Roseateles amylovorans: one gene and its partners. Each later gene encodes a partner of the first gene's protein in a complex. Links are inferred from orthologs where the notes say so. Each region holds a gene or a part of one and is shown in the gene's direction. Other genes may lie near its edges. The genes, in order: tsaD, tsaB and tsaE.

What was found.
Region 2: the proteins of tsaD (region 1) and tsaB are in contact, whole or in part, in a solved structure (PDB 4WQ4), measured with the Escherichia coli proteins. The link is inferred for Roseateles amylovorans from one-to-one orthologs.
Region 3: the proteins of tsaD (region 1) and tsaE are in contact, whole or in part, in a crystal structure (PDB 6N9A), measured with the Thermotoga maritima proteins. The link is inferred for Roseateles amylovorans from one-to-one orthologs. Residues at the interface, in WP_004082750.1 of Thermotoga maritima: Cys10, Asp11, Arg49, His50, Leu82, Gly84, Gly135, Gly136, Glu154, Thr155, Leu156, Asp157, Asp158, Ser159, Glu162, Asp165, Lys166, Arg169, Leu170, Tyr175, Lys213, Thr214, Leu217, Tyr218, Gln221, Arg222, Asn324; in WP_004082108.1 of Thermotoga maritima: Leu37, Gly38, Lys46, Lys57, Val59, Lys60, Ser61, Thr63, Phe64, Thr65, Leu66, Met67, Val69, Pro71, Tyr82, Arg83, Leu84, Asp86, Asp88, Phe89, Asp93, Ile128, Asp130, Glu131, Arg134.

What each region holds. Positions count from the first base shown.
Region 1 is NZ_CP104562.2:3,562,606-3,569,408, reverse strand. The notes cover bases 1-2,966. They hold tsaD (tRNA (adenosine(37)-N6)-threonylcarbamoyltransferase complex transferase subunit TsaD), read left to right. Parts: upstream 1-946; coding sequence 947-1,987; downstream 1,988-2,966. Other genes in these bases: N4261_RS14735 (branched-chain amino acid ABC transporter substrate-binding protein), read left to right, coding at 2,029-2,966; fdx (ISC system 2Fe-2S type ferredoxin), read left to right, coding at 584-922; hscA (Fe-S protein assembly chaperone HscA), read left to right, coding at 1-438. Also shown: more of N4261_RS14735, read left to right, coding at 2,967-3,273; rpsO (30S ribosomal protein S15), read left to right, coding at 3,680-3,949; pnp (polyribonucleotide nucleotidyltransferase), read left to right, coding at 4,206-6,347; N4261_RS14720 (NAD(P)H-quinone oxidoreductase), read left to right, coding at 6,353-6,803.
Region 2 is NZ_CP104562.2:789,759-796,560, forward strand. Bases 1,826-4,790 are described here. They hold tsaB (tRNA (adenosine(37)-N6)-threonylcarbamoyltransferase complex dimerization subunit type 1 TsaB), read left to right. Parts: upstream 1,826-2,863; coding sequence 2,864-3,718; downstream 3,719-4,790. Other genes in these bases: N4261_RS03460 (alpha/beta hydrolase family protein), read left to right, coding at 1,826-2,088; N4261_RS03465 (OmpW/AlkL family protein), read left to right, coding at 2,119-2,814; rimI (ribosomal protein S18-alanine N-acetyltransferase), read left to right, coding at 3,715-4,212; N4261_RS03480 (uracil-DNA glycosylase), read left to right, coding at 4,209-4,790. In the rest of the region: N4261_RS03455 (SGNH/GDSL hydrolase family protein), read left to right, coding at 1-312; more of N4261_RS03460, read left to right, coding at 727-1,825; more of N4261_RS03480, read left to right, coding at 4,791-5,189; N4261_RS03485 (putative bifunctional diguanylate cyclase/phosphodiesterase), read left to right, coding at 5,190-6,802. UniProt on the Escherichia coli protein: Required for the formation of a threonylcarbamoyl group on adenosine at position 37 (t(6)A37) in tRNAs that read codons beginning with adenine.
Region 3 is NZ_CP104562.2:4,197,881-4,204,435, forward strand. The notes cover bases 2,604-5,321. They hold tsaE (tRNA (adenosine(37)-N6)-threonylcarbamoyltransferase complex ATPase subunit type 1 TsaE), read left to right. Parts: upstream 2,604-3,572; coding sequence 3,573-4,070; downstream 4,071-5,321. Other genes in these bases: queG (tRNA epoxyqueuosine(34) reductase QueG), read right to left, coding at 2,604-3,489; N4261_RS17380 (N-acetylmuramoyl-L-alanine amidase), read left to right, coding at 4,169-5,321. In the rest of the region: N4261_RS17355 (hypothetical protein), read left to right, coding at 8-181; N4261_RS17360 (tripartite tricarboxylate transporter substrate binding protein BugE), read right to left, coding at 395-1,372; N4261_RS17365 (AEC family transporter), read left to right, coding at 1,529-2,419; more of queG, read right to left, coding at 2,416-2,603; more of N4261_RS17380, read left to right, coding at 5,322-5,569; N4261_RS17385 (S41 family peptidase), read right to left, coding at 6,336-6,555. UniProt on the Escherichia coli protein: Required for the formation of a threonylcarbamoyl group on adenosine at position 37 (t(6)A37) in tRNAs that read codons beginning with adenine.

The sequences.
Region 1 (6,803 bases):
ACCTTCCAGGTGGATGCGGATGGCCTGCTGAGCGTGTCCGCCCGCGAGCTGGGCTCCGGCGTGGAAGCCGCTGTGCAGGTCAAGCCGAGTTACGGCCTGTCGGACGACCAGATCGCCGGCATGCTGCGGGAAGGGTTCGCCAGCGCAGAATCCGACATGCTGGCGCGCAAGTTGCGCGAGGCCCGGGTGGATGCCGAGCGCATGCTGCTGGCCACCGCTTCCGCTTTGCAGGCCGATGGCGATCTGCTCGAGGACGGTGAGCGGGCCGCGATCGCGACGCTGGAGGCCGAGGTGCGGGCCCTGGCCCAGGGCGAGGACGCCGACGCCATCAATGCGTCGGTCGAAGCCCTGGCCAAAGGCACGGAAGGTTTCGCTGCCGCGCGGATGAATCGCGGCATCCAGCAAGCTTTGACCGGACGCAGCATTGATCAGGTCTGACGGCCTGATCATCTCGCCCTCAGCACACGCAACGACGCACAACGCCGCACAACGCCGCACAACGCCGCAGCCTGACGCACAACGACACGGAACGACGCACAGCGACGCCGGACGCCAGCAGCAGCAAGCCCCAAGGACCTCTCCCATGCCCGTCATCAAGATCCTCCCCCATCCCGAATACGCGCCCGAGGGCAAGACCATCGAGGCGCCGTCCGGCACGTCCATCTGCGAGGCGCTGCTGGATCATCATGTGGACATCGAGCATGCGTGCGACCAGGTCTGTGCCTGCACCACCTGCCACGTGATCGTTCGCGAGGGCTTTGCCTCGCTCTCCGAGATGGAGGAGAACGAAGAAGACATGCTGGATCGGGCCTGGGGGCTGGAGCCGAATTCGCGCCTGGCCTGCCAGGCGATCCTGTCCAACAAGGATGTGACGGTGGAGATCCCCAAGTACTCCATCAATCACGCCAAGGAAAACCACTGATCCGCCGCCGGAGCGACTGACCTCATGCGTGTCCTGGGCATCGAATCCTCTTGCGACGAAACCGGCGTGGCGCTGGTCGACGCGTCCGGCGACGGCGTCCCGCGCCTGCTCGCGCATGCGCTGCACAGCCAGATCAGCATGCATCAGGCCTACGGCGGTGTGGTGCCGGAGCTGGCCTCGCGCGACCACATCCGGCGTGTGCTGCCGCTGACCCGGGAGGTCCTGGCGGGCTCGGGGCTGTCGCTGTCCGACGTGGATGTGGTGGCCTATACCCAGGGCCCCGGGCTGGCCGGTGCGCTGCTGGTGGGGGCGGGTGTCGCGGCCTCCTTGGGTGCGGCGCTGGACCGGCCGGTGATGGGCGTCCATCACCTGGAGGGGCATCTGCTCTCGCCGTTCCTGTCGGCCGATCCGCCGGAGTTCCCGTTCGTGGCCTTGCTGGTGTCTGGTGGGCATACCCAGCTGATGCGGGTGGATGATGTCGGCACCTATGAACTGCTGGGTGAAACCATCGACGACGCTGCTGGCGAAGCCTTCGACAAGTCCGCCAAGCTGATGGGTTTGCCCTATCCGGGCGGACCGCACCTGTCCCGTCTGGCTGAATCCGGCTGCGATGACGCCTATGCCTTGCCGCGCCCGTTGCTGCACAGCGGCAAGCCGGACTTCAGTTTCGCGGGATTGAAGACGGCCGTGCTCACCCAGGTGCGCAAGCTGGAGCAGCAGGCCGGCGGCATGACCGACGGGCAACGTGCGGATCTGGCGGCGTCCACACAGGCGGCGATCGTCGAAGTGCTGGTCAAGAAGTCGCTGCTGGCGTTGAAGGAGACCGGCCTAAAGCGGCTGGTGGTGGCGGGCGGCGTCGGTGCCAACAAGTCCTTGCGCGAGGTCCTGAATGCGGCCTGCGACAAACGCCGGGTGCGGGTGCACTATCCGGAGCTTCATCTGTGTACCGACAACGGCGCCATGATTGCGCTGGCGGCTGGCCTTCGCTTGCAGCGCGACATGGCGAGTCTGACCCGCGGTGGAGGCTTCGAGGTGCGGCCGCGTTGGGACCTGGCGCTGCTGTGAGACCGCAGGGCAGGGGTGCCGTGGCGCTGCTGGCCGCCGCGATGGTGGCGATGGCGTCGGCGCTGCCGTCGAGCGTCAGCGCCGCAGAGCCGATCCGGTTGGCGTTGATCGAAGGGTTGTCCGGGCCGCTGGGCAACGGCGGCGAGGCGGTGTTTCGCAATCTGGTCTGGGCGACCGAGCGCATCAATGCCCGTGGCGGCGTGAAGTTGCCGGGTGGGGCGCGGCCCCTCGCGCTGCTGCGGTTTGACAGCAAGGGCTCGGTCGAGGAGTCGCTGTCGATGCTGCGCGCGGCCACCGACCAGGGGGTGCGGGTGGTGCTTCAGGGCAACAGCTCCGCGGTAGCGGGCGCGCTGATTGCGGCACTCGACAAGCACAACGCCCGGGAACCTGAGCATCGCGCGCTCTTTCTGAACTACGCGGCCGTCGACCCTGCGCTCACCAACGCGCAATGCAGCTTCTGGCACTTCCGCTTCGATGCCGACACCGACATGCGCCTGGCCGCCCTGGTGGAGGTGATTGCGCAGGATCGCCAGCTCAAGACGCTCTACCTGATCAACCAGGACTACAGCTTCGGTCAGCATCTGCAGCGGCAGGCGAGGGCGATGCTGGCTCAGCGCCGTCCGGACTTGCAGATCGTCGGCGACGACCTGCACCCCCTTGGCCGGGTGAAGGACTTCATGCCCTATGCCTCGAAGATCCGCAGCAGCGGAGCTCAGGCGGTGCTCACCGGCAACTGGGGCAACGATCTGACTTTGCTAATCAAGGCGGCCAAGGACCTGGGACTGGACACGCGCTTCTACACCTTCTACGGCAACGCTCTGGGTGTGCCTGGTGTGCTGGGTGAGGCGGGTGTCGACCGGGTCCTGGCGGTGGCGGAATGGCATCCCAACGTCGGAACGCCGGATTCGGAGCGCTTCTATGCCGCGTTTCGGCAGCGGTTTCCGAAGCCGGAGCACGACTATCTGCATGCGCGGATGCAATTGATGGTGGAGATGCTGGTGGCCGCGATGGAGAAGGCCGGCAGCGATGATCCCATCCGCGTCGCGAAAGCCCTGGAGGGTCTGCGGCTGGATGGCCGGCCGCTGGGTGTGGCGCATCAAGGCTGGATGCGTCCCACGGACCACCAGCTCCAGCAGCCGCTGTATGTGAGCGTGATGCGGCGAGTGGGCGAAGCCGGAGTGCCGCATGACAATGAAGGCTCCGGGGTCGGCTTCCGCACGCTGCGGTACCTGGAGGCGGGTCAGGCGCAGCAGCCGACGGCGTGCCGGATGCGCCGTCCGGAGTGAGTCGGTCTGCGCAGGTGGCGCTTGTCAGTGCAATCGGGGCTGGCTGATCGCCGGCTGATGGCTGGCAGGACGCTGGCGGCTGGTTGGTGGCTGGCTGGCAGCCGGATGAAGGCTGAAGGCTGATGGTCGGGTCTGGATCGCGGCTGAGTGGCGGTCGGAGGGAGCGCCGGAGGGGCTTCATCGGGCGCGCTCGTCGACTAGGTCGCATCCGGCCGCGCTGCCGCTCACCGTTGTTATGTATACTGCGCGCTGTTTCCGCCTGGAACCCTGGGCGGGGACAACTAGCACGGCACGGGTCGGTTTCACCTGTGACCGCAAGTCAACCTCGGAAACCGTCTGCGCACCTGATGCCTGATTTGGCTATGCCAGCGGACCTTCCGAACCATTCCGGAACAAGGAACGCATCATGTCCATCGCCGATCTGAGCAAGGCTGACATCGTCAAGGCCAACGCCCGCAGCGCCAACGACACGGGATCCCCCGAAGTCCAGGTCGCCCTGCTGACCGCTCGCATCAACGAGCTGACCCCCCACTTCAAGCTGCACGCCAAGGACCACCACGGCCGTCGCGGTCTGCTGAAGATGGTCAACCAGCGCAAGAGCCTGCTGGCCTACCTGAAGAACAAGGACGCAGCCCGCTACACCGCGCTGATCCAGAAGCTGGGTCTGCGCAAGTAATCTGCGCATGAAAGCAAAGAGCCTGTCTGGAGACCCAACAGGCTCTTTGTCGTTTCTGAACGCCCGACCCGCTGCGCGGATTCGGGTGGTTCAATCACCTTGGAGTCGAGTTGACGTGGCGCTGCTGTGTCATTCCAACGCGCTTGGTCGGACGGCCGACGAAGCAGGCGCTCTGGAATGGCATCCCGCCAAACCCAGCTTCACTCCCGGTATTTCGCACCGCACCGCAAGCGGTCGCACAAACTGAGGAGATGCAATGAGCATGTTCAACAAGGTCGTCAAGAGCTTCCAGTGGGGCCCCCATCAAGTCACGATGGAGACCGGCGAGATCGCCCGTCAATCCAGCGGTGCCGTGCTGGTGAACATCGAAGACACCGTGGTGCTGGCCACCGTGGTCGCGAAGTCGGCCCCCAAGGCCGGCCAGGATTTCTTCCCGCTGACCGTCGACTACATCGAGAAGACCTACGCGGCCGGCAAGATCCCTGGCAGCTTCTTCAAGCGTGAAGGCCGTCCCAGCGAGCTGGAGACCCTGACCTCGCGCCTGATCGATCGCCCGATTCGTCCGCTGTTCCCCGAAGGCTTCTTCAATGAAGTCCAGGTCGTCGTTCACACCCTGTCGCTGAATCCGGAAGTCCAGGCCGACATCGCCGCGCTGATCGCCACGAGCGCTGCGCTGTCGATCTCCGGCATCCCGTTCAACGGCCCGATCGGTGCCGCCCGCGTGGGCTACATCAACGGCGAATACGTGCTGAACCCGGGCAAGACCCAACTGCTGGATTCCAAGCTGGATCTGGTGGTTGCCGGCACCGAAGGCGCCGTGCTGATGGTCGAATCCGAAGCCGATCAGCTGAGCGAAGACATCATGCTGGGCGGCGTGGTCTACGGCCATGAGCAAGGTCGCATCGCGATCGCCGCGATCAATGAGCTGGTCCGTGAAGCCGGCAAGGCCTCCTGGGACTGGGTCGCCCCGGCCAAGGACGAGCCGTTCATCGCCAAGGTCACCGCGCTGGCTGAAGAGTCGCTGCGCGCGGCCTACCAGATCCGCTCCAAGCAAGCCCGCACCCAGGCTTGCCGCGATGCCTATTCGCAGGTCAAGGCGGCCCTGACGGCTGAAGGCGTGACCTTCGACGGCGTCGAGGTCGATGGTCTGCTGTTCGAGATCGAAGCCCGCATCGTCCGCAGCCAGATCCTGGCCGGCGAGCCGCGCATCGATGGTCGCGACACCCGCACCGTCCGCCCGATCGAGATCCGCAACAGCGTGTTGCCGCGCGCCCACGGCTCTGCACTGTTCACTCGTGGCGAGACGCAGGCCCTGGTGGCGGCGACGCTGGGTACCGACCGTGACGCGCAAGTCATCGACGCGCTGGCCGGCGAGTACTCCGAGCGCTTCATGCTGCACTACAACATGCCTCCGTTCGCCACCGGCGAAACCGGTCGCGTGGGCAGCCCGAAGCGCCGCGAAATCGGTCACGGCCGCCTGGCCAAGCGCGCGCTGGTCGCGGTGCTGCCGACCAAGGAAGACTTCCCGTACTCGATCCGCGTGGTCTCGGAAATCACCGAGTCCAATGGATCGTCGTCGATGGCGTCGGTCTGCGGCGGCTGCCTGTCGCTGCTGGATGCTGGCGTGCCGCTGAAGGCGCACGTCGCCGGCATCGCCATGGGTCTGATCAAGGATGCCAACCGCTTCGCCGTGTTGACCGACATCCTGGGTGATGAAGATCACCTCGGCGACATGGACTTCAAGGTCGCGGGCACCACCACCGGCATCACCGCGCTGCAGATGGACATCAAGATCCAAGGCATCACCAAGGAAATCATGCAGGTCGCCCTGGCTCAGGCCAAGGAAGCGCGTCTGCACATCCTGGACAAGATGGTCGGTGCGATGGGTTCGGCCAATGCCGAGATCTCGCAGTTCGCGCCTCGCCTGTACACGATGAAGATCAATCCGGAAAAGATCCGTGACGTGATCGGCAAGGGCGGCGCGACCATTCGTGCGCTGACCGAGGAAACCGGCACGCAGATCGACATCGCCGAAGACGGCACGATCACCATCGCCTCCACCGACGGCGCCAAGGCTGAGATCGCCAAGAAGCGCATCGCCGAAATCACCGCTGAAGCCGAAATCGGCAAGGTCTACGAAGGCGCGGTCACCAAGATCCTCGACTTCGGTGCCCTGGTCAACATCCTGCCGGGCAAGGACGGTCTGCTGCACATCAGCCAGATCGCCCATCAGCGCGTCGAGAAGGTGACCGACTTCCTGAGCGAAGGCCAGATCGTCAAGGTCAAGGTCCTCGAGACGGACGAAAAGGGTCGCATCAAGCTGTCGATGAAGGCACTGCTGGACCGTGATGCAGCGCCTCAGCACGCGCACTCGGCACCGGAAGGCCAGGGCGAGTAATCGTCATGAAGGCGATCGCCATCAGCCACCCGGGTGGTCCGGAGGTGTTGCAACTGGTCGAGCGCCCTGATCCCGTCGCCGGGGCAGGGGAGTGCTTGATCCGGGTACACGCCTACGGCATCAACCGTCCTGATGTCCTGCAGCGCAAGGGTGCCTATCCGCCTCCGGCGGGCGCCAGTGACCTGCCGGGTCTGGAGGTGGCGGGTGAGATCGTCTCTGGCGATGCCGCCGCGCTGGCCGAGGCTGGCCTGAAGGTGGGCGATGCCGTCTGCGCGCTGGTCGCGGGTGGTGGCTATGCCGAGCTGTGCGTCGCACCGGTGGTGCAATGCCTGCCGGTGCCGGCCGGCTGGCGCATGGACGAGGCGGCGAGCCTGCCGGAGACCTTCTTCACCGTGTGGAGCAATGTCTTCGAGCGGGCCCGCCTGCAGCCGGGCGAGAGCCTGCTGGTGCATGGCG
Region 2 (6,802 bases), 2.8 Mb from region 1 along the record:
AGCGAGCTGTCCCGCCGCTTCAATGTCGGCCTGCGTCTGAAGATCATCAACGACGGCCGGATGATCGGCCTGATCCTGTCCGATGAGCTGACCCAGACCATGGCGAGATACCCGTCGTCCTATGGCATGAGCAATTCCACCGACGCGGCTTGCCTGACCAGCGCGCTGCCGCCGGTCTGCACCGACAAGACCCTGGCGACCAACGCCACCGCCACCACCTGGATGTGGGCCAGTGACACGCTGCTGGCGCCCGGCGCGCATGCGTACATCTACAACTCGGCGCGGACCCGGGCGAGGAACAACCCGTTCTGATCCGTCGACGAGGCGGCGGCGCCTGAGTGCCGCTGCCGTACGGAACACGACGCGCGTGGATCGCGTCACCCTAAAGGGCCAGGCGTTGCTGCCGGCCCTTTTTTCATGGGCGCTGGGATCGACGATGTCGCGCATCGACCCACGCATTTGGGTGGGAATAAACCGCCCGCCGACAGGCATGTGGGGTTGCTATCGCACAGTCATGACAACACTGTTGCAGATGCGCCTCGTCCTGGTGTCGGGCCCCCTCGAGACCCTGGCATGCTGACGGCGTGTCAGGGTTTTTACGTTTAAGTACGTGGATTGCCCTGCCCTTATAGTGACCGCTTAGAAAAACGAACGACCGTTCGATTTGGTGCCCCCACTTCTCCCCCGGGGAGCACAGCCGACGGAGACAACCCTGGAGAAGTCTGAATGAAAAGCCAATTCACCCTGGGCGGCCTGGCCTTGGCCGCTTCGGTTCTGCTGACCGCTTGCGGCGGCGGCACCGATGAATCTCGCGACGATCCGCCGCCTGCCCGTGGCACGCTGATGCTGGGCCTGCTGGCCGCTCCCACCGTGACCAAGGCGACGATCGACGCCGGCACGACCGCCAAGGGCGTCATCGCCCTGGCCGGCGCGGCCAAGTGCGATGTCGAGATCCGCTACGTCTACTACATGACGCGTGATCCGCAGGGCAATCCCGCCACCGCCTCCGCGGGTGTGTTTGTGCCGTCGGGCACCGATGCCGCCTGCTCCGGCCAGCGTCCGGTGGTGCTCTATGCCCACGGCACGACGACCGACAAGGCCTTCAACATGGCCCAGGTCGACACGAACGCCGAAGGCTCGCTGGTGATGGCGTTCTATGCCGCCCAGGGCTTCATCGTCGTGGCCCCGAACTACATGGGCTATGACCGCTCCGGCCTGCAGTACACGCCCTATCTGAATGCCGAGTCGTCGGCGATCGACATGGTCGACGGCCTGCGCGCAGCCAAGGCGCACCTGGCCGTGGAAGGCGCCTCCAAGCCCTCGTCCAAGCTGCTGATCACCGGTTACTCGCAGGGCGGCCACGTGGCCATGGCCACGCAGAAAGTCATCGAGCGTGACTACGCGTCCGAGTTCACCGTGACCGCCGCAGGTCCGATGTCCGGCCCGTACAACCTGGTGAAGATGGGCGACGCCGTCACCGGCGGCACCATCAACGCCGGTGCAACGCTGTTCCTGCCGCTGCAGCTGACCAGCTACCAGAAGGCCTACGGCAACATCTACAGCAGCCCGACCGAGGTCTATCAATCGCCGTACGCGGCCACCGCCGAGACCCTGTTCCCGTCGACCGAATCCCTCACCCAGCTGATCACCGAAGGCAAGCTGCCCGCAGACGCCACCTTCACCAAGCTGTTCGGCACCGGCGGCCTGCTGACGGATTCGTTCCGTACCGGCTATGCAGCCTCCAACTTCCGCAAGGCGCTGCAGACCAACACGCTGCTGGGCTGGACCCCGAAGGCCCCGATGGCGATGTGCGGCGGTGCCCAGGATCCGACCGTGTTCTTCTTCAACACCACCGATGCCCAGGCGGACTTCCTGAGCCGCGGCAAGGCCTACCCGGCCTTCAACCTGGAATCGCGCGCGACGTTGCCGGCCGGTGCGTCGGGTGACCTCGTCTACGGTGGATTCCAGCAGGCCAAGGCCGCCGCCGGTACCGGCGCCACCGCCGCTTACCACGGCACCCTGGTGCCGCCTTTCTGCAACGCCCTGGTGCGCGGCTACTTCCAGACGGTCCTGGCCGCCGGCCAGTAAGCCAAGGCGATCAGCAAGGAGACACGAGTCATGAAGAAGAACATTTCCCTCATCCTGGGCGCGGCGCTGCTGGCCATGGCCGGCGCGGCAAGCGCCGAGGAGGCCGCTGTCGGCAGCCACACCTTCTATCTGGGCCTGGCCCACATCGATGTGAACAGCAAGGCCGCGCCGCTGTCCGGCAACAAGGCCTTCCCGGCGCCGGGCGCGCAGATCCGCGTCGGCAATGCGACCACGACCGGCTTCGGCTATGTCTATCGCATGACCGATCGCCTGAGCGGCGAAGTGGTGCTGGGCATTCCGCCCTCGCACAAGATCTACGGCAACGGCGTGCTGGCCAATGCCGGCCAGATCGCCGTGGTGCGTCAGATGCCGCCGACGGTGTTCCTGAACTACCACTTCAAGGAAGTGCTGCCCAAGCTGCACCCCTTTGTCGGCGTGGGTCTGAACTACACCTACTTCGAGAAGAAGCGCAGCACGCCCACCGGTGACGCGATCAGTGGCGGTCCGACCCGCATCACGCTGACCAACTCCTGGGGGCCGGCCGCGCATGCGGGCTTCGTGGTTCAGTACGGACGCAACTGGTCGCTGGTCGGCACCATGGCCTATGCCGATGTGCGCAGCACCATGCGGTCGTACACGACCACCAAGGACGGCGTCGAGGAACTGAGCACGAAGATCAACTTCCGCCCGGTCGTCACCTCTTTGTCGCTCGGCTACACCTTCTAACCGGGGGGATCGCCCCGACGGGCCCATCCAGGGCCGATACACTTGCCGCATGAGCGTGTTGCTGGCCCTGGATAGCTCGACCGAACACATGGCTCTGGCCCTCGTTGGCCAGGGCCATGTTGCATTTGTGGACGCCGATGGCGGGGCCCAGGCCTCGCAACGGCTGGTGCCCGACGCCATGGCGTTGCTGCGCCAGGCCGGACTGACGCTCGCCCAGGTGGATGCGGTCGCCTTTGGTCGAGGGCCCGGCGCCTTCACCGGCTTGCGCACCGCCTGCTCGGTCGCCCAGGGTCTGGCCTTTGGCGCCAGCAAGCCGGTGCTGAGCCTGGACAGCTTGATGCTGGTCGCCGAGGACGCCCGACAGCAGGCGCTCGTGGCCGCCTCCGCCTCCGCCTCCGCCTCCGCCGCCGTCCAGACCGCTCCAGCAACGCCCGATTCCGCCGTCGATGCCGTTTCGACTGCCGACGCTGATGCTGATGCTGATGCGCCCGATGCCGGCCTCGACGTCTGGGTCGCGATGGATGCCCGCATGAATCAGATCTACGCTGGCCGCTATCAATGGGACGGCCGCGCCTGGCACACCGTGGTGGCGCCGATGCTGATTGACCCGGAGCCGCTGCAAGCGCTGTGGCTCGATCAGCCGGCCGCCTGCGTGGCTGGCACCGCCTTGCTGGCGTTTGCGCTCGACACCGGGTCGGCTCGTCGCGTCGAACACACCGTGTCGCGTGCCCGCGCGCTCGGCGCGCTGGCGCAGCAGGCCTGGGCCCAGGGGCGCGCCGAAGACCCGGCCCATGCGCTGCCGCTGTATGTGCGCGACAAGATCGCCCAGACAACCGACGAGCGCGAACAGGCCAAGGCCGCGGCGAACGCCCTTCAAACGCCCCCGGGCGTGCCCGCCGCATGAGCGCACAAGCCCGCGAGCTGTTCGCGCCGGCGCCGCTGCAGCCGTTGCAGCCGCTGCGCGCGCTGGACCTGGACGAGGTGATGGCCATCGAGATCCAGGCCTACAGCCATCCCTGGACCCGCGGCAACTTCATCGATTCCATGGCCGCGGGTTATGCCGGCTTCGTGCTGCGCGACGCGCAGGCGCGGCTGTGCGGCTATTTCATGGCGATGCAGGTGATCGACGAGATGCACCTGCTCAACATCACCGTGGCGCCCGATCTGCAGGGCCTGGGACTGGCGCGCCGCATGCTGGACGCCCTGGCGGTGCTGGCCCGCGCCCGTGGTTGCCACCAGGTCTGGCTGGAGGTGCGTGAGAGCAACGCCCGCGCGCGACGCCTTTATGAATGCTACGGCTTTGCCCAAAGTGGCCTGCGCCGTGGTTATTACCCGGCCGCCGACGGTCGAGAAAACGCGCTGCTGATGACGCTGCGCCTGACGGAGCACGAGACATGAGCTGGACCGATCGTCAGCGCGCCATGCTGGAAGCGATGGGCCTGAAGGTCTGGGTGTCGCCGACGGCCGCGGAATCCTTCCTCCCTTCGTCGGTGACGGAGCGTCCGGCGTCGGCCGTCGCGTCGTCAACCGCTGCGCCCGCGCACGCCCCGAGTACAGCCGCCGCACCGTCGACGGCCCTGCGCGAGACCGACAGCGCGGTGGCGTTCGCCGAGAGCCGGCCGGCTGCACCGCCGCCCGCGCCGGTCCGCACACCCGCCACCGCTGCGGCGCCCACGCCGGCCGCCGCACCGCGTCCGATGGCGGAGGTGCTGGCCAAGGTGCTGCCGTCCACCGTGCCGGGCGACACACCGCAGTCGCCAGCGATCGAGAGTGGGCGCGGCCTGCCTCGAGGAACCATCGCCACGCTGGACTGGACCGGCCTGCGCGAGACCGTGGCGCAATGCCGGGCCTGCACGCTGTGCGAGTCGCGCAAACACACCGTGTTCGGTGTCGGCCATGAGCGCGCGCACTGGATGATCGTCGGCGAAGCGCCGGGCGAGCAAGAGGATGAGCAGGGCGAGCCTTTCGTCGGCGCGGCCGGCAAGCTGCTGGACAGCATGCTGCGCTCGATCGGGCTGAGTCGCGACGAGGGGCCACCGGAGCGGCAGGTCTACATCGCCAACACCCTGAAGTGCCGGCCGCCGCGCAACCGCAATCCCGATCCGGCCGAGCTCGCCCAATGCGAGCCCTACCTGCAGCGGCAGATCGAGCTGATCCAGCCGCGCGTGATCATCGCCATGGGCCGCTTCGCGGTGCAGCAGCTGCTCCAGAGCCAAGAGGCCATCGGTCGCCTGCGCGGCCGCGTGCACCGCTATCAGGGTGTGCCGCTGATCGTCACCTATCACCCGGCCTATCTGCTGCGCAACCTGCCGGAGAAGGCCAAGTCCTGGGAAGACCTGTGCCTGGCGTTGAGCACCGTTGAAACGGCGGCCTGAATGAACGCCCCCACCACGCCGCCCGAGCCGTCCGGCCGTCCGCCCCGCCGGACGCCCACCCTCGAGGACCAGGCGGCGCAGTTTCGGCTGCTGGTGGACCATGCCCCCGCGCTGATCGCCTTGTTCGATGCGCACGACCTGAGCTGTCTCTTCGCCAACCGCCAATATGCGCAGCGCTTCGGCCTGGACGAGCAAAGCATCCTGGGTCGCAGCTTTGACGACATCATCGGCGCCGACGCCGCCCGCGAGGTGCAGCCCTACATCGACCAGGTGCTGCGCGATCACCGCAGCGTCAACTATGAGCGTCGCCTGGTGCCGCCCGATGGCGAACCGCGCTGGATCGAAGTCAACCTGGTGCCGCACCTCACGCCGGATGGCCGCGAGGTGAGTGCCGCCTTCGTACTCATCTCCGACATCACCCGCTTCCGCGAGGCCGAACGCGCGATGCGCGAATCGGAGGCGCGTCTGGCGACCTTCATGGAGGCGTCGGTCGAGGGCCTGCTGTTCCATCGCGATGGCGTGATCGCCGATGTGAATCCGTCGCTGTGCGCGCTGATCGGCTATCCGCTGGAGTTATTGATCGGGCGTCGGGCGCTGGAGCTCGTCGCGCCCGACCAGTTGGAGATCGTCCGTGCGGTGATGGAGGCCGGCGACGAGACCCGCTATGAGACCGCGGTGATGCATCGCTCCGGCGAACGGATCCCGGTCGAATTCATCGTCCGCACGCTGTGGCGCAATGGCGAGCGGCTGCGCATGGCCGTGGTGCGCGACATCCGCGAACAACAGGCCGCGCTGGCCCGCATCCATCACCTCGCCCATCACGATCCGTTGACCGGCCTGCTCAATCGCGCGACCTTCATGGAGCGCCTGCGCGAGCGGCTGGCGCGAGGGCCGTCGCAGCGCGCGGCGTTGCTGTTCATCGACCTGGACAATTTCAAGCGGGTCAATGATTCGCTGGGGCATCTGGAAGGCGACCAGGTGCTGCGCACCGTGGCCGACCGCCTGCGCGCCGGTTTGCGGGGCGGGGATCTGGTGGCCCGCTTCGGCGGCGATGAGTTCGTTGTCCTGCTCGAGGATGTGCATCAGCGCAAGGATGTCCAGGTGGTGCTCAATGCGCTGCTGAGTGTGGTGGAAGTGCCGGTGCAGGCCGATGGCCGCGATCTGTCGGTGACGCCCACGATCGGCGTGGCGCTGTATCCGGAACACGGCGAGAGCCCGGAGGAACTGCTCCAGCACGCCGACACCGCGATGTACCTGGCCAAGTCGGCCGGCCGGGCGACCTACCGGTTCTTCGAATCGGCGATGGCCGAGACCGCTTATGCGGACCTGGTGCTGGAAGCCGAACTCGCCCAGGCTCTGACTGCCGATGAGTTCGTGCTCTTCTATCAACCGCAGGTGGCCGCGCAGACCGGCCAACTGACCGGCGCCGAAGCGCTGTTGCGCTGGCGGCATCCGACCCGCGGTCTGCTGTCGCCGGACGCCTTCATCCTGGTCGCCGAGCGGCATCGCCTGATGTTGCCGCTGGGCGAGTGGGTGATGCACGAAGCTGCGCGACAGGCCCGCCTCTGGCATGAGCGCGGCATCGCGCCGGTGCCGATCGCGGTGAACCTGTC
Region 3 (6,555 bases), 630 kb from region 1 along the record:
GTTTCGAATGATCCCAGCACTCATCGGCGGTCTCGCCCAATCGGCCGTCGGCGCCGCAGCCAACAGCGCAGTCGGCGCTGCCACCGGCCAGGGTGGCCAGCCCCAAGGCATGGCCGGCGGTCTGGCCTCTGGCCTGATCGGCACCGCAACCGGCGGCCTGGGCGGCCTGTTCGGCGGCTGATCGCCCTTCGCTCGTCCGGGCCGCTGGTCGGCCTGAGCCAGCGATCAACGCGAAAAGTGGAAAACGCCGCGGCCCCTCACGGGTTCGCGGCGTTTTTTCGTGGGTTGTCAGCGGATCGAATCCAGCCTCGCGGGCGACGGACGAACTCGACGACCGCGGCGCGACATCCGGCGGATCAGGCCTGCTTCGGGCCCGCCGCGCGGCGGCGAGGTCTCAGTCCAGCTTGAGCTTCTGGACTTCGACGACCTTCTTGTAGACCGCGTATTCGGCCTTGATCTGCTCGGTGAACTGCTCCGGGGTGTTGGCCACGATGATGGAGCCAGTTTCCTCGATGCGCTTCTTCACCTCCGGCATTTCGACCGTCTTGCGCGCCGCATCATGGATCTTGGCAATCACTTCCTTGGGCAGGTTCTTCGGCCCGAGGATGCCGTAGTAGGCCATGCGGTTCACCGGCTCCAGACCCAGTTCCTTGAAGGTCGGCACATTCGGCAGCACCGTCAGGCGCTGCGGCGCGGCCACGGCGATGGCCACCAGTCGACCGTCCTTGATGAAGGGCAGTGCCGAGGGCAGGTTGTCGAAGATCATCGGCACCTGGCCGGCGACGGTGTCGTTGAGCGCCGGGCCCGCACCGCGGTACGGGATGTGGGTGACGAACACACCGGTCAGGCTCTTGTAGAGCTCCATCTGCAGATGGCCGATGCCGCCGGTGCCGGAGGTCGAGTAGCTGTACTTGCCCGGGCTCTTCTTCATCTCGGCGATGAAGCCCTTGTAGTCCTTGGCCGGGAACGACGGATGCACCGCCAGCACGTTGGGCGTGGCAGCCAGGTTGATGATGGGCGTGAAGTCGGTGAGCGGGTTGTACGGCGTCTTCGGATTGATCGCCGGATTGGTGGCGGTGGTGGAAACCGTGGCCACGCCCAGCGAATAGCCGTCCGGCGCGGACTTGGCGGTGTCGTTGGCACCGATGATGCCGCCGCCACCGGCCTTGTTCTCGACGATCATCGTCTGGCCCAGCGGACCGCTGATGTTCTGGGCCACCACGCGGGCGATGATGTCGGTCGTGCCGCCCGGCGCGAAGGGCACCACCAGCTTCACCGGCTTGTTGGGATAGGACTGCGCCAGGGCCAGCGTGCTGCACACACTCAGCGTACCCAGGATCAGACTGCGTTGGACGATGTTGCGACGGTTCATGGACTCCTCGTCTTTCGAAGTGGGACTGTCAATCGGAACAGCTTACGTAGGGTCACGTGTCGCACGCGCTAGCGGAACTACGTAGAAGGCCGCAAAACCTGTCCAGTCGGGCGACCTCCGGCTGGCACACTCGGCAAAACCTGTTCCGAGCTTCCAATGTTGCTGCTTCTGCCCGATTTCCTGTTGATTGTTGCCGGGTTTCTGCTGTGTCGCTACACCGCACTGGACCGCCCCCTCTGGGAGGCCGCTGAAAAGCTGGTGTATTTCCTGCTCTTCCCGGTGCTGCTGTTCAATTCCATCTCCCGCAGCACGCTGCAGCCGGCGGACACGGTGTTGCTGCTGGTCGGCGGATTGGCGGTGATGATCGGCGGCATCGCGCTGGCCTATGCACTGGGGCTGGCGCCGGGCGTGGATGCCCGGGCCCATGCCTCCGGCGTGCAGGTGGCCTTCCGGTTCAATTCCTTCGTGGCGCTCGCGCTGGCTGAACGGCTGCAAGGCCCGCAAGGCGTGGCCTGGATCGCGATGATCGCGGCGATCTGCGTGCCGGTGGCCAATGTGGCGGCGGTGTGGCCGCTGGCGCGGCACGGGGGACATGGCTATCTGAAGGAGCTGGCGCGCAATCCGCTGATCATTGCGACCTTGGGCGGCCTGGCCGCCAATCTCAGCGGCCTGCGCCTGCCGGAGCCTGCGGCCATCACGTTGCAGCGGATCGGCCTGGCCGCCCTGCCCCTGGGCTTGATGGCCGTGGGGGCCGGCTTGCGGCTGGGCGCGCTGAAGGACGCTCCGCGGCTGGCGGTGGCGCTGCTGTCGATCCGGCACCTGATCCTGCCGCTGTGGGCCTTGCTGCTGGCGCGGCTGCTGGCCTTGCCGCTGCCGCAAGCACAGATCCTGCTGGCCTTCGCGGCCATGCCCACCGCCTCCAGCGCCTATGTGCTGGCGGTCCGGATGGGCGGCAACGGTCCGTTCGTGGCGGGGTTGGTCACCGTCTCCACCTTGCTGGGCATGGTGGTGTTGCCCCTGTGGTTGCAGGCGACGCCGCTGAATTAGCGCGCCGCCTCCGGCGTCTGCGCCAGCGCCCAATCGATGTGCTCGGCGACCAACGGCGTTGCCTCTAGGCGCTTCGCCACCAGCGCCGCCCGCATCCGCTCCCGCAGCGCCGGTGCCAGGTCTTGTCGCAGCGCATTGCCCAGGGCCACCGCGAGGTTGCGCCGCCAGCGGGCATGGCCGATGCGGCGGATGGCCGACCCTTCGGTGCGCTTGAGGAAGGTCGCTTCGTCCCAGGCCCACAGGTCCAGCAGGCCGGCATGGCCGAGCGGCTCACGCCAGTCGAAGTCCGGCAGCGCATTGCGCCGCGCGAATTTGTTCCACGGGCACACCAGTTGGCAATCGTCGCAGCCGTAGATCCGATTGCCGAGGGCGGGCCGCAGCTCGACGGGAATCGGGCCGTCCTGCTCGATCGTCAGATAGCTGATGCAGCGCCGTGCATCAAGCCGGTACGGCGCCACGATCGCGCCAGTGGGACAGGCGTCCAGGCAGGCGCGGCATTGGCCGCAATGGGCGGTCACCGGCTCGCTGGGCGGCAGGGCGAGGTCCAGATAGATCTCGCCGAGGAAGAACATGGAGCCGCTGTCGCGGTGCAGCGTCAGGGTGTGCTTGCCGCGCCAGCCGATGCCCGATCGACTCGCCAGTTCGACCTCCAGCACCGGCGCCGAATCGGTGAACACCCGGTGACCCAGCGGGCCGACGGCCTGCTGCAGCCGATCCGCCAGTTGCTGCAGCCGCTGGCGCAGCACCTTGTGATAGTCCCGGCCCCGGGCGTAGAGCGAGACCTGGGCATGGGTGGGATCGGCCATGGTGGCCCATTCGCGCTGCTGCCAGTCCTCGCCCAGCGTGGCCGGCAGGTAGTCCATGCGGGCGGTCAACACGCTGAGGGTGCCGGGCACCAGCTCGGACGGCCGGGCGCGCTTGAGGCCGTGGGCGGCCATGTAGTGCATCTCGCCATGAAAGCCGGCCTGCAGCCACGCTTGCAGTCCGGCTTCCGCACCACTCAAATCGACGTGTGCCACCCCAATCTGTGAGAATCCGAGCTCGAGTGCCCAGGCGCGAACCTCGACCATCAACGCTGCGAGCGCGGCGGGGTCGCGGGGGGTGACCGATGCGGCATCGGGGTGGTTGTCGTTCAGCAAGGATTCCATAGGTTTTGAGCATTCTAGAAACCCGCCAGTTCCGCTGGCCCGACGAGCCCGCCTGTGAACGTTTTGCGCAGGCGCTGGCCGGCTGTCCGCAGATCGCGGACTTGAGCATCGAGCTCGAAGGCGGGCTCGGTGCCGGCAAGACCAGCCTGGTGCGCCACCTGCTGCGTGCGCTGGGCGTGACCGGTCGCATCAAGAGTCCCAGCTACGCGGTGGTGGAGGACTACCTGCCGCCGTCGCTGAACGGGCTGCCGGCCCATCATTTCGATTTCTACCGCTTCAATGATCCGCGCGAGTGGGAGGACGCGGGCTTTCGCGACCTGTTCGCCGCACCGGGCCTGAAGCTCAGCGAGTGGCCGGCCAAGGCCGCCGGCATGCTGCCGCCGCCTGATCTGCGGCTCACCCTGGATGTCCAGCCCGACGACAGCCGCGAGGTCCGCGCCGAGGCGCACACCGCGCGCGGCCAGGCGCTGCTGCTGGACCTGGCCCACATCCTGCAAGCCTGACACGCATGAGCGGAGATTCCAAGCGATTCCCCTTCGGCCCGACCGATGACGCCCGTTCCGCGGCGACCACCCGCGGCCGCCGACGCGCGCTGGGCCGCATGGGCGCCCTGGTGCTGAGCGTGCCGGTGGTGCCGCTTCTGCCGGTCAGCTCGGCCTGGGCGGCGAGTTCGGCGACCATCGTGGCGGTGCGGGTCTGGCCGGCGGACGACTACACCCGGGTGACGCTCGAATCCGATCGTCCGCTGGCGGCCAAGAGTTTTCTGGCCACCCATCCGGACCGTTTGGTGATTGACATCGACGGTCTGGAACTGAGCCAGGGGCTGCGCGAGCTGCTGGGCAAGGTGAAGCCGGACGATCCCTACATTGCGGCAGTGCGGGTGGGCCAGAACCAGCCGCGGGTGGTGCGCATCGTGCTCGACCTGAAGCAGGCGGTGGCGCCGCAGGTGTTCACCATCGAGCCGGTGGCGGCCTACAAGAACCGGTTGGTGCTGGATCTGCATCCGGCGCAGGAGCGTGACCCGCTGCTGGAGCTGGTGCTGGAAAAGGAAGCGGCGGAGCGTGCGGCGGCGCAGTCGGTGCAGGATGCGCTGGGCGAGATGATCGGCCGTATCGACCGACCGCAGTCTGCGGCCAGCACGGCTGCGGCGGCGGCTGACAAGGCCGCCAGTGCCGCCCTGCCCCCGGCGCCGCGCCCCAGCGCCCCGGTGGTGGCGCAGCATGCGCCGCCGCCGCCGACCACGCCGCTGAAGGAAACGGCGCCGGAGATGAGTCAGGCCAAGCTGGATCGGCTGATCGTCATTGCGATCGATCCGGGCCATGGTGGCGAGGATCCGGGCGCCATTGGTCCGAGCGGGCTCAAGGAGAAGGACGTGGTGCTGGCGATCGGCCTGAAGCTGCGGGACCGGCTCAACAGCAATCCGAAGATCCGGGTGATGATGACCCGCGACGCGGACTTCTTTGTCCCGCTGCCGGACCGGGTGCGCAAGGCGCGTCGGGTGCAGGCGGATCTGTTTGTGTCCATCCATGCGGATGCCTTCATCACGCCCAAGGCCAAGGGTGCGTCGGTGTTTGCGTTGTCGACCGGTGCGGCCAGTTCCACGGCGGCGCGGTGGATGGCCAACAAGGAGAACGCGGCGGACGTCATTGGGGGTGTCAACAGCAAGGCGGTCAAGGATGACGGCGTGCTGCGGGCGATGCTGGACATGAGCACCTCGGCGCAGGTCAAGGACAGCCTGAAGCTGGGCAGCGAGGTGCTGAGCCAGATTGGCAAAGTGGGCAAGCTGCACAAGCGCAACGTTGAGCAGGCGGGTTTTGCGGTGCTGAAGGCGCCGGACGTGCCGTCGATTCTGGTGGAGACCGCGTTCATCTCCAACCCGGAAGAAGAGGCCAAGCTGCGCGACCCGGACTACCAGAACGACCTGGTGCGCGCCCTGGCGACGGGCATTGCCCGCTACTTCTCCAAAAACCCGCCCCTCGCCTCCCGCCATCGAGCCTTGTAGGGCTCCCCCCTACGCGCTTGCGCGCGCCCCCTCAAGGGGGCAAGCCCAGCGGCCCGGCGGAGCCGGTTCCGCGGGCTTCGCTTGGTTGGGGGTAGCGCACTGCGGGGTAATGCGCGCCGAGGGAAGGGCTCCCCCTACGCGCTGCCGCGCGCGCCCTCAAGGGGCAAGCCCTTCGGCCCGGCAGAGCCGGTTCTGCGGGCTTCGCTTGGTTGGGGGTAGCGCACTGCGAGGTGATGCGCGCCGAGGGAATGGCTCCCCCCTACGCGCTGGCGCGTGCGCCCTCAAGGAGGCACAGGGCGGGCATGAAGCGATTGGCGACGCTGCATGGTGTGGCGATTGAGTCTCACATGGACGAGCCCGCCGAGGGCGAGTGTCGGAGATGGGTGAAGGAATGCGTTGAACGGTTGGCGCGTCCCGCGAGCAGCGGGCAAGCGTTTAGAGAGAGGTGGTGCGAGTAAGGCGGTGGTGGGGGTGGCAGGGCATCGTCGGAGGAGTCTCGCGAGCGGATAGCGAGAGAGGGACGACCGATGGGTAGCGAGTGCAAAAGGGTCGAACCCGAGCCGTTTTGGTTCCTTTGTCGGCTGACAAAGGGACTCGCCTGCCGGGGCGAGACCCGGCGGGGTGTGGCGAATGGGAGCCGCCCGACGGCAATGGGCAAAGCCAAACGACCGGCTCGCCCCAAGCCCAAGCCCAAGACCAACCCCAATCTCAACCCCCAATGAAAAACCGGGGCAAGAAGCCCCGGTGCACTCACATCAAAGCCAGGTCATTTCCCCAACTGCGTGGGCATGGCTGGCGGTTCAGTCCGTTGAATGGGTTTCCAGGACTTGAGCCGCTCGAGCACATTGGCGACGGCGGCTTCAAGCTGCACATCGCGCCCGGCGTTGACCGCCACGGGATCGAGGTCGACCTCGATATCGGGCGCGACGCCTTCGTTCTCGATGCGCCACTCACCTTCGGGCGTGAAGAACCGGAAGTACGGCACC